DNA from 2 places in the Arthrobacter sp. FW306-1B-F12A genome. Region 1 is predicted to be linked to the other one. Evidence: predicted binding sites of a transcription regulator. Region 1 holds the regulator's gene; the other holds the start of a gene.
The links. Region 1 encodes HrcA, which represses chaperone genes, less so after heat shock. Its sites were predicted from a motif close to TTNGCACTCGNNNNNNNCGAGTGCNAA; they were not measured.

Region 1 (3,434 bases):
CAAGTGGTCCACAAGGATCCCGAGACGGCGGCCCGGGCCAGGGGAGAATGCGGCTATTGCCGCCTTGAGATCGTCCACGCCATGCAACGGCTCGACGACGATACCCTCCACCCGGAGATCATCTCCCCACACCTTTTCCACAAGTTCGGCGTCGTGCTTACCTTCCACCCATATCCGGCTCGCCTTGGCGACTTGGGCCCGCTGGCCGGCGACTCGGACGGATCCTGATGCTGTCCTGCCTGCTGGCGCCGCCCCCTTGGCGGCGGCCGGGCGTGGGGCAGGCGGCAGGAGCTTCACGGCTTGTCCCTCCAGCAGGAATCCGAAGCCAAGCCGGAACGACTTGGCCTTTCCCCGCCGATCCTCCAGCACCACAATGTGCATGCCTCCGGACTTCTCCACCCTGGTCACGGCCCCGACCCAGCCGGACTGGACGTCTTCGAGAACCATTCCGCGTTCAACAGGAACCTCAGGCAGTTGCCGTTTGGCAGGCGAGGAGAGGTCTTGCGGGCCCCAATTGTCGTAAGACACGGTCTTCACACCACTTTGCGCTAGGGGATCGGTCACGGTCCGTGGCATTGCGCAGGACCGCGCGGGAATCATGTTCGCCGCGAGCGGTACCAATGCTAACAACGAGGTGGCTCATACTAGACTTGTTAGCACTTGGGCATGTTGAGTGCTAACTGTTGAAATGTTGATTGGAGGTGGGCAGTGAGCGAACCACGCAAGCTTGAAGTGTTACGCGCCATCGTGGAGGACTACGTTCACTCCCGCGAGCCGGTCGGTTCCAAAGCCTTGGTTGAACGGCACCATCTGGGAGTGTCGAGCGCAACCATCCGCAATGACATGGCCCTCTTGGAAGAAGAAGGCCTCATTGCCGCACCGCACACGAGCGCCGGCCGCATTCCCACGGACAAGGGTTATCGCCTGTTCGTCGACCGTATTTCCGAGGTCAAACCACTTTCGGCCGCCGAGCGCCGGGCCATCCACTCCTTGCTTGAGGGACCTGACGACGTCGAGGACATCCTTGAGCGCACCGTCCGGCTCCTCTCCCAACTGACCAACCAGGTCGCCGTCGTGCAGTATCCGCACCTGAGCCGCGCGCGCGTCCGGCACATTGAGTTTGTCCTTTTGGCACCGCGCCAGGTCCTGGTGGTGTTGATCGCCGATTCGGGCAAGGTGGAACAGGGCGTTGTGCACGCCGCGACGGACACCACTGACGACGAACTCATGGCCTTGCGGGCGCGATTCCTTGGAAGCATCGCCGGCTCCCAGCTCGACCTCATGCCGCAAGTGCTGCCATCGGTGGTTGCCCTGTGCCCGCCGGCGCTTCGGAACCTTGCCGGCGCCCTTGCCCACGGCCTGGAAAGGCTTGCCGAGCGGAGCCGCGACGAACGCATGGTCATGGCAGGCACGGCAAACCTGGCCCGCTCCAACGTGGACTTCCCGCTGAGCATCGGTCCGGTCCTCGAAGCGCTTGAGGAACAGGTGGTCATGTTGCGGCTTTTGTCCGACATGGCGGAAGACCCCCGGGGCGTCACGGTGAGTATCGGCCGCGAAAACCCCTACGACGGCCTCTCCGAGGCTTCGGTGGTTGCCACGGGCTACGGTCCGGGCAGCAGTGCCAAGATCGGCATTCTTGGACCCACCCGCATGGACTATCCCAACACCATGGCGGCCGTCCGTGCCGTCGCACGCTACCTTTCCCGCATTCTGGGCGGCTGACGGCCTCGGCTGGAAACCGCCCCGCAAGAAACGCAGTGGAACCGTAAACAAGGAAGAGATACCGACTTTGAGCAGTCACTATGACGTTCTGGGCGTCTCGCCGGAAGCAACCGGCGAGGAGATCAAGAAGGCCTACCGCAAACTCGCACGTAAGCTGCACCCCGATGTGAACCCCGGGGCCGGCGCTGCAGAGGAATTCAAGGCGGTGACTCACGCTTACGAGGTCCTCTCCGACCCACAGAAGCGCCGCGTCTACGACGCCACCGGCAACGAGAACGGGACCGACAACGGTTTCGGCGGCGGCTACGCGGGCCAGGGATTCGCCTTCCAGGACATCTTCGACACCTTCTTCGGCGGAGGAGGTGGCGGCATGCAAGGCCCCGCGTCACGCATGCGCCGCGGGCAGGACGCCTTGATCAGTGTCCGCATCGACCTGCGCGAAGCCGTCTTCGGTGTCAACAAAAAGCTCGAAGTGGACACTGCAGTCATCTGTCCCACGTGCGAAGGCTCATGCTGCCGACCGGGCACCCACCCGGAACGCTGCGACATCTGTGGCGGCTCGGGCCAGGTCCAGCGGGCCGTGCGCTCGATCCTCGGCCAGGTCATGACGGCCGCGCCGTGTGGATCGTGCGAAGGTTTCGGCTCGATCATCAAGGATCCCTGCAATGAGTGCAACGGCCAGGGCCGCATCCGCAGCCGACGTTCGCTGACCGTCAAGGTGCCTGGCGGCGTCGCTACCGGGACCCGCATCCAGTTGTCGTCGCAAGGCGAAGCAGGCCCCGCAGGCGGGCCTCCCGGCGACCTCTACGTGGAGATCCGGGTCAACAGCGATTCCACCTACATACGGGAAGGCGACGACCTCCACGCCACGCTGAGCGTCCCCATGACCGCCGCGGCGCTGGGTACCGAGCTCCAGCTTGAGACTTTCGACGGTCCCCAGGAAATCGACGTCAAGTCCGGCACGCAGTCCGGCGAAGTCATCACCCTGCGCGGGCTGGGCGTCACCCATCTCCGCGGCTACGGCAGGGGAGACCTCAAGGTGCACCTGCACGTTGAGACGCCCGGCAAGCTCGACGCCGCACAGGAAGACCTGCTTCGCCAACTGGCCAAGTTGCGCGGGGAGCAGTTCACCGAAGGCAAGCTTGTGGCCAGTGGAGGTATGTTCGCGAAGCTGCGGGACAAGCTCGGTAACCTGTAGCGGTGAGCAACCCCGTATTCTTCACAGCTGCCGGATCGCTTGACGGGCTCGGCCCTGGCGACTCTTTCATGCTTGACGGCGCCGAAGCCAGGCATGCTGTCACCGTCAAGCGCCTGGAAATCGGCGAAGCCGTCGATATCGCCGACGGTGCCGGCAAACGGCTCACGGGCACGGTGGCCGAATCCGGGCAGGGAACCCTGACGGTCGTTGCCTCCGCCGTCCAGGAGGAACACCAGCCAGCCGTACGGCTCGTGTTGGTCCAGGCCCTCGCGAAGGGCGACCGGGACGAGCTCGCCGTCGAAACGGCTACGGAACTCGGGATCGACGCCGTCGTGCCCTGGCAGGCGGAACGTTCCATCGTGCGCTGGAAGGGTGACCGGGCGGCAAAAGCCCACGCGAAATGGCAGTCTGTCGCCACGGCAGCCGCCAAGCAGGCGCGGCGCGCGTGGATTCCTGAGGTGCGTGCCGCCGTCGACGGCTCCGGCCTGGCTGCGGCCGTTGCCGCCGCCGATCT
Region 2 (3,434 bases), on a different contig from region 1:
ACGATGGAGCCTTGGACATTGCCGCGGCAGCCGATCCCGTGCACACCATAGGTCGCGATGACACCGAAATGCCCACCCCGGTGGCCATTGAATCGGATGGCACGGAACGATACCGCCGCATGAGCGTCAGGGAGCGCAGCAGGCTCCGGCCCCAACTTCTGGAACGCCTGGGTTGGCGTTACATGTCCTTGTGGACCATTGAAGTATTCACGGATCCTTCGTCCTGCGCCGACCGCATCGGTTCCTATCTGGGGCTGGAGAAGCCGACGGCACCCTCGTATGGTGCCGTCCAGGATGGATTCCTGGATGTTGATGTTGAACAATTGGAACTGAACAGTCAGGCGGACCAGGCCACGGCCGGGCCTGATGGTATGCAAGGCCCCCGCGGTACGCAAGGCACTGGCTCGGGACCGGCGATCCCCTAAGGAAGCGCAATGGCGGAAAGCAAAAGCACTCAATCCAAGCGCGCTGCGGACACCAGTGCCGATGCGCTGGGCCCTGACGCGGAGTTGGACGGGCAGGAGAAAACAAAAGTGAAGCCCGCACCGGAGCGGAAGCCGGCAGGAGAGAGTATTCTCCCCAAGAAAGCCTCCGAGGATGATCCACGCCGTTGGGGCGATGAGCCTGGCTATGACCACGACGCCTGGCTGAAGGAGCAAAGGCCCCCGCACTGGGGCTGAACCCTCCATTTGCTCGTGGTTATCCGGCCGGGGCTCGGGATTGCCGGTTGTCAGAGGGATTGACGAGGACAAAGAACAGTTTCCCTCGCGTGGAAGCTCCGGCGAGGATTTCGGCCTGTTGCGGATTGGCGGCGACAACCACAAGGCCGTCCGCCTCGTTCGTGCCCAACCATTGGGTGGCCTTGCCTCCCTGCCCGGACGTCCACAAGACCGGGACCGCAGATGCCAGGAGTTCGGATTTCTTGCCGGGCCCTTCAGGCCCATCTGCTGCGGTGAGCACAACGTCGACCACCTGGCCCGGCGAGATGAGCTGGATTGAAGCGGGATCGGCCATGCGAAGTGGAACGGCCGCCGTCGCGGGTGCGGTGCCGGTGAGCAGGCCCGGTCCCAGGAGTTGGGCGTCCGTGGGGATCTGCCCCTTTCGCAGGGGCGAGGCAAGCTGCTTCCCGCCGTATCCGGTTTTGGGGGAGAGCGCCCCCGCGGGAACTCCATCTGGAAGGACTTCGAGGGGTTTGAGGTCGGAATCCATCAAAGTGGACCCGGCAGGAAGATCCCGCGCGGCGGCCAGGACCGTGACTCGCTGCTCCGAAGGGGGAGTCAGCTGGTGGACCGCGATCCCGGCGGCCACGCATAGCAGAAGGGCCACCACGAGGCGGCGGTTGTGGTTTAGCCAGCCAGCGAAGCGTCGATGCCCGGATTGTCGCGTGGGAGCGCCGAGGCGCCCGCCCGCCCTGAAAGGAAGAACCTGAAGGCGACGCGTACGGGCCATGCTCATCGGCGACGGGATCCTATCGCGCGGGAGCGACGAAGATCCGGCAGGCACAGGGCCCGGGGATACGTTCGGGATTTTTGGCATGGTGCCACGCTAACGGGGCACGCAGGTCCCGTGGCAGGGCCCTATTGAGCTATGTGGAAACGTTGAGTTATGTGGAAACGTCGTGCTATGTGGAAAACCGGGGGCAGCCGGAAACGCTATCAGCTCGCGGCAGCCGCCGGAACCGACGCCGGAGCCGGAGACGCAGCTGGTGCGGCGGGAGCGGCCGAAACGGTGCTTCCCTTGGAATCCCGGGAGTCGGTGCGGTAGAAGCCCGATCCCTTGAAGACGACGCCCACGCTGTTGAACTTCTTACGCAACGACCCTTGGCATTCAGGGCAGTCGGACAGCGAGCTGTCCGTGAAAGCCTGAACGATGTCAAAGGCATGTCCGCAGTCTTTGCAGGCATAGGCATATGTGGGCACTGGTGATCCTCCTCCGGGACGAACTGCAGGTCCTGTGCTGCCAAGGCGGATTGTTCCGTCCATTAGCAGTCGCAGGGCCTGAGTGCCAATTCTATCATCCGGAGTCGAGGCCGCTACTACGGAATGTGGCGGAGTAGACAGACCTCAAACTCGGTCAAGCCGCCGCAACCAGGCGTACAACCCGGTAAGGGGTAAGTGCCTCGGCCACCGGCTTGTCGAATGATTGTGCGGGGATCGTCCCCGCGGGCAGCACTTCGTGGTCATATACGACGGCGACAGTCGGCGGACGCTGCCCGTCGGCGTCGAGCTTGTCGAGGAGCCGGTCGTAGTAACCGCCCCCTTGCCCGATACGGTTTCCGCTTTCATCGACCGCGGTGGCCGGAAGGAAGATTCCAGCCGCATCCTTGATGACGCCACTGTCGAATCGTTCGCCCACGGGCTCGTCAATCGGGGCGTAGTTCGAGCGGACAAAAGACGTTTCCGGTGTCCAATAGACCCAGCTCAGACGCCGTTCCGGTTCACAGACGGGAAGGAGGACCCGGTGCCCGGCGGCGTGGAGCGCAGCGAGCAAGGGCATTGTCGGCGGCTCGGCAGCCACGCCGACATAAGCCGCGAAAGTCGACGGATTCCCTTGGGTAACCGCATCCGCCCACAGGAGGCCATGGCGGGCAATCCCCGTTCCAGCGTCAGCACGCTGTTGCGCGGTCAAGGTGAGCCTGCGCTTGCGGTTGTCCCGGCGGATATCGTCCTTCAAAGTCATCTTTGCTCCAGTTCTTGCTGCTGTGCGGCCCGGGGATGGGCAGGAAAGGGAGCTTCACCGCTGTGCGCCCCGGGACTCTTTTGCCCAATGTCCAGCTCCTTCCGTTAGATTAGTCCGGTGACTTCCAATAGCTGCGCCGTCCGCAAGGCCGTGATCCCCGTTGCGGGGCTCGGTACCAGATTCCTGCCGGCTACAAAGGCCATGCCCAAGGAAATGCTGCCGGTGGTCGATAAGCCGGCCATCCAATACGTGGTTGAGGAAGCCGTGGGCGTCGGCCTCAACGACATCCTGATGATCACGGGACGCAACAAACGCGCATTGGAAGACCACTTTGACCGTGTCCCGGCTCTTGAAGCGACCCTTGAGGCCAAGGGAGACCTCACAAAGTTGGACGCTGTACAGGCCACGAGCGGCCTGGGCGACATCCACTATGTTCGCCAAGGCGACCCGAAGGGCTTGGGCCATGCGGTGCTGCGTGCCAAGCAGCACGTCGGCTATGAACCGTTCGCGGTTCTTCTCGGTGACGATCTGATCGACGCCCGGGACACTCTCCTCAGCGACATGATTGAGGTCCAGCAGAAGACCGGCGGATCCGTCGTAGCCCTCATTGAGGTGGAGCCCTCCCAGATCAGTTCCTATGGCTGCGCTGACATCGAGGATATCGGCGAAGACGGCTACGTCCGGATCAAGCAGCTTGTGGAAAAGCCAGCCGCAGATGAAGCTCCATCAAACCTGGCCGTGATTGGCCGCTACGT

Region 2: the regulator HrcA is predicted to act here: its motif matches at 1,982-2,008, upstream of AC3WJU_RS09140 (FmdB family zinc ribbon protein).

The regions. Positions count from the first base shown of each region.
Region 1 covers NZ_JBYSXD010000010.1:76,673-80,106, forward strand. Annotated here, with positions in the region: gene AC3WJU_RS07560 (DUF3097 family protein) at 1-528, opposite strand, end outside; gene hrcA (heat-inducible transcriptional repressor HrcA) at 709-1,722, shown strand; gene dnaJ (molecular chaperone DnaJ) at 1,790-2,920, shown strand; gene AC3WJU_RS07575 (16S rRNA (uracil(1498)-N(3))-methyltransferase) at 2,923-3,434, shown strand, end outside.
Region 2 covers NZ_JBYSXD010000014.1:14,423-17,856, forward strand. Annotated here, with positions in the region: gene AC3WJU_RS09125 (AAA family ATPase) at 1-425, shown strand, start outside; gene AC3WJU_RS09130 (hypothetical protein) at 435-680, shown strand; gene cpaB (Flp pilus assembly protein CpaB) at 700-1,455, opposite strand; gene AC3WJU_RS09140 (FmdB family zinc ribbon protein) at 1,656-1,919, opposite strand; gene AC3WJU_RS09145 (5-formyltetrahydrofolate cyclo-ligase) at 2,074-2,679, opposite strand; gene galU (UTP--glucose-1-phosphate uridylyltransferase GalU) at 2,797-3,434, shown strand, end outside.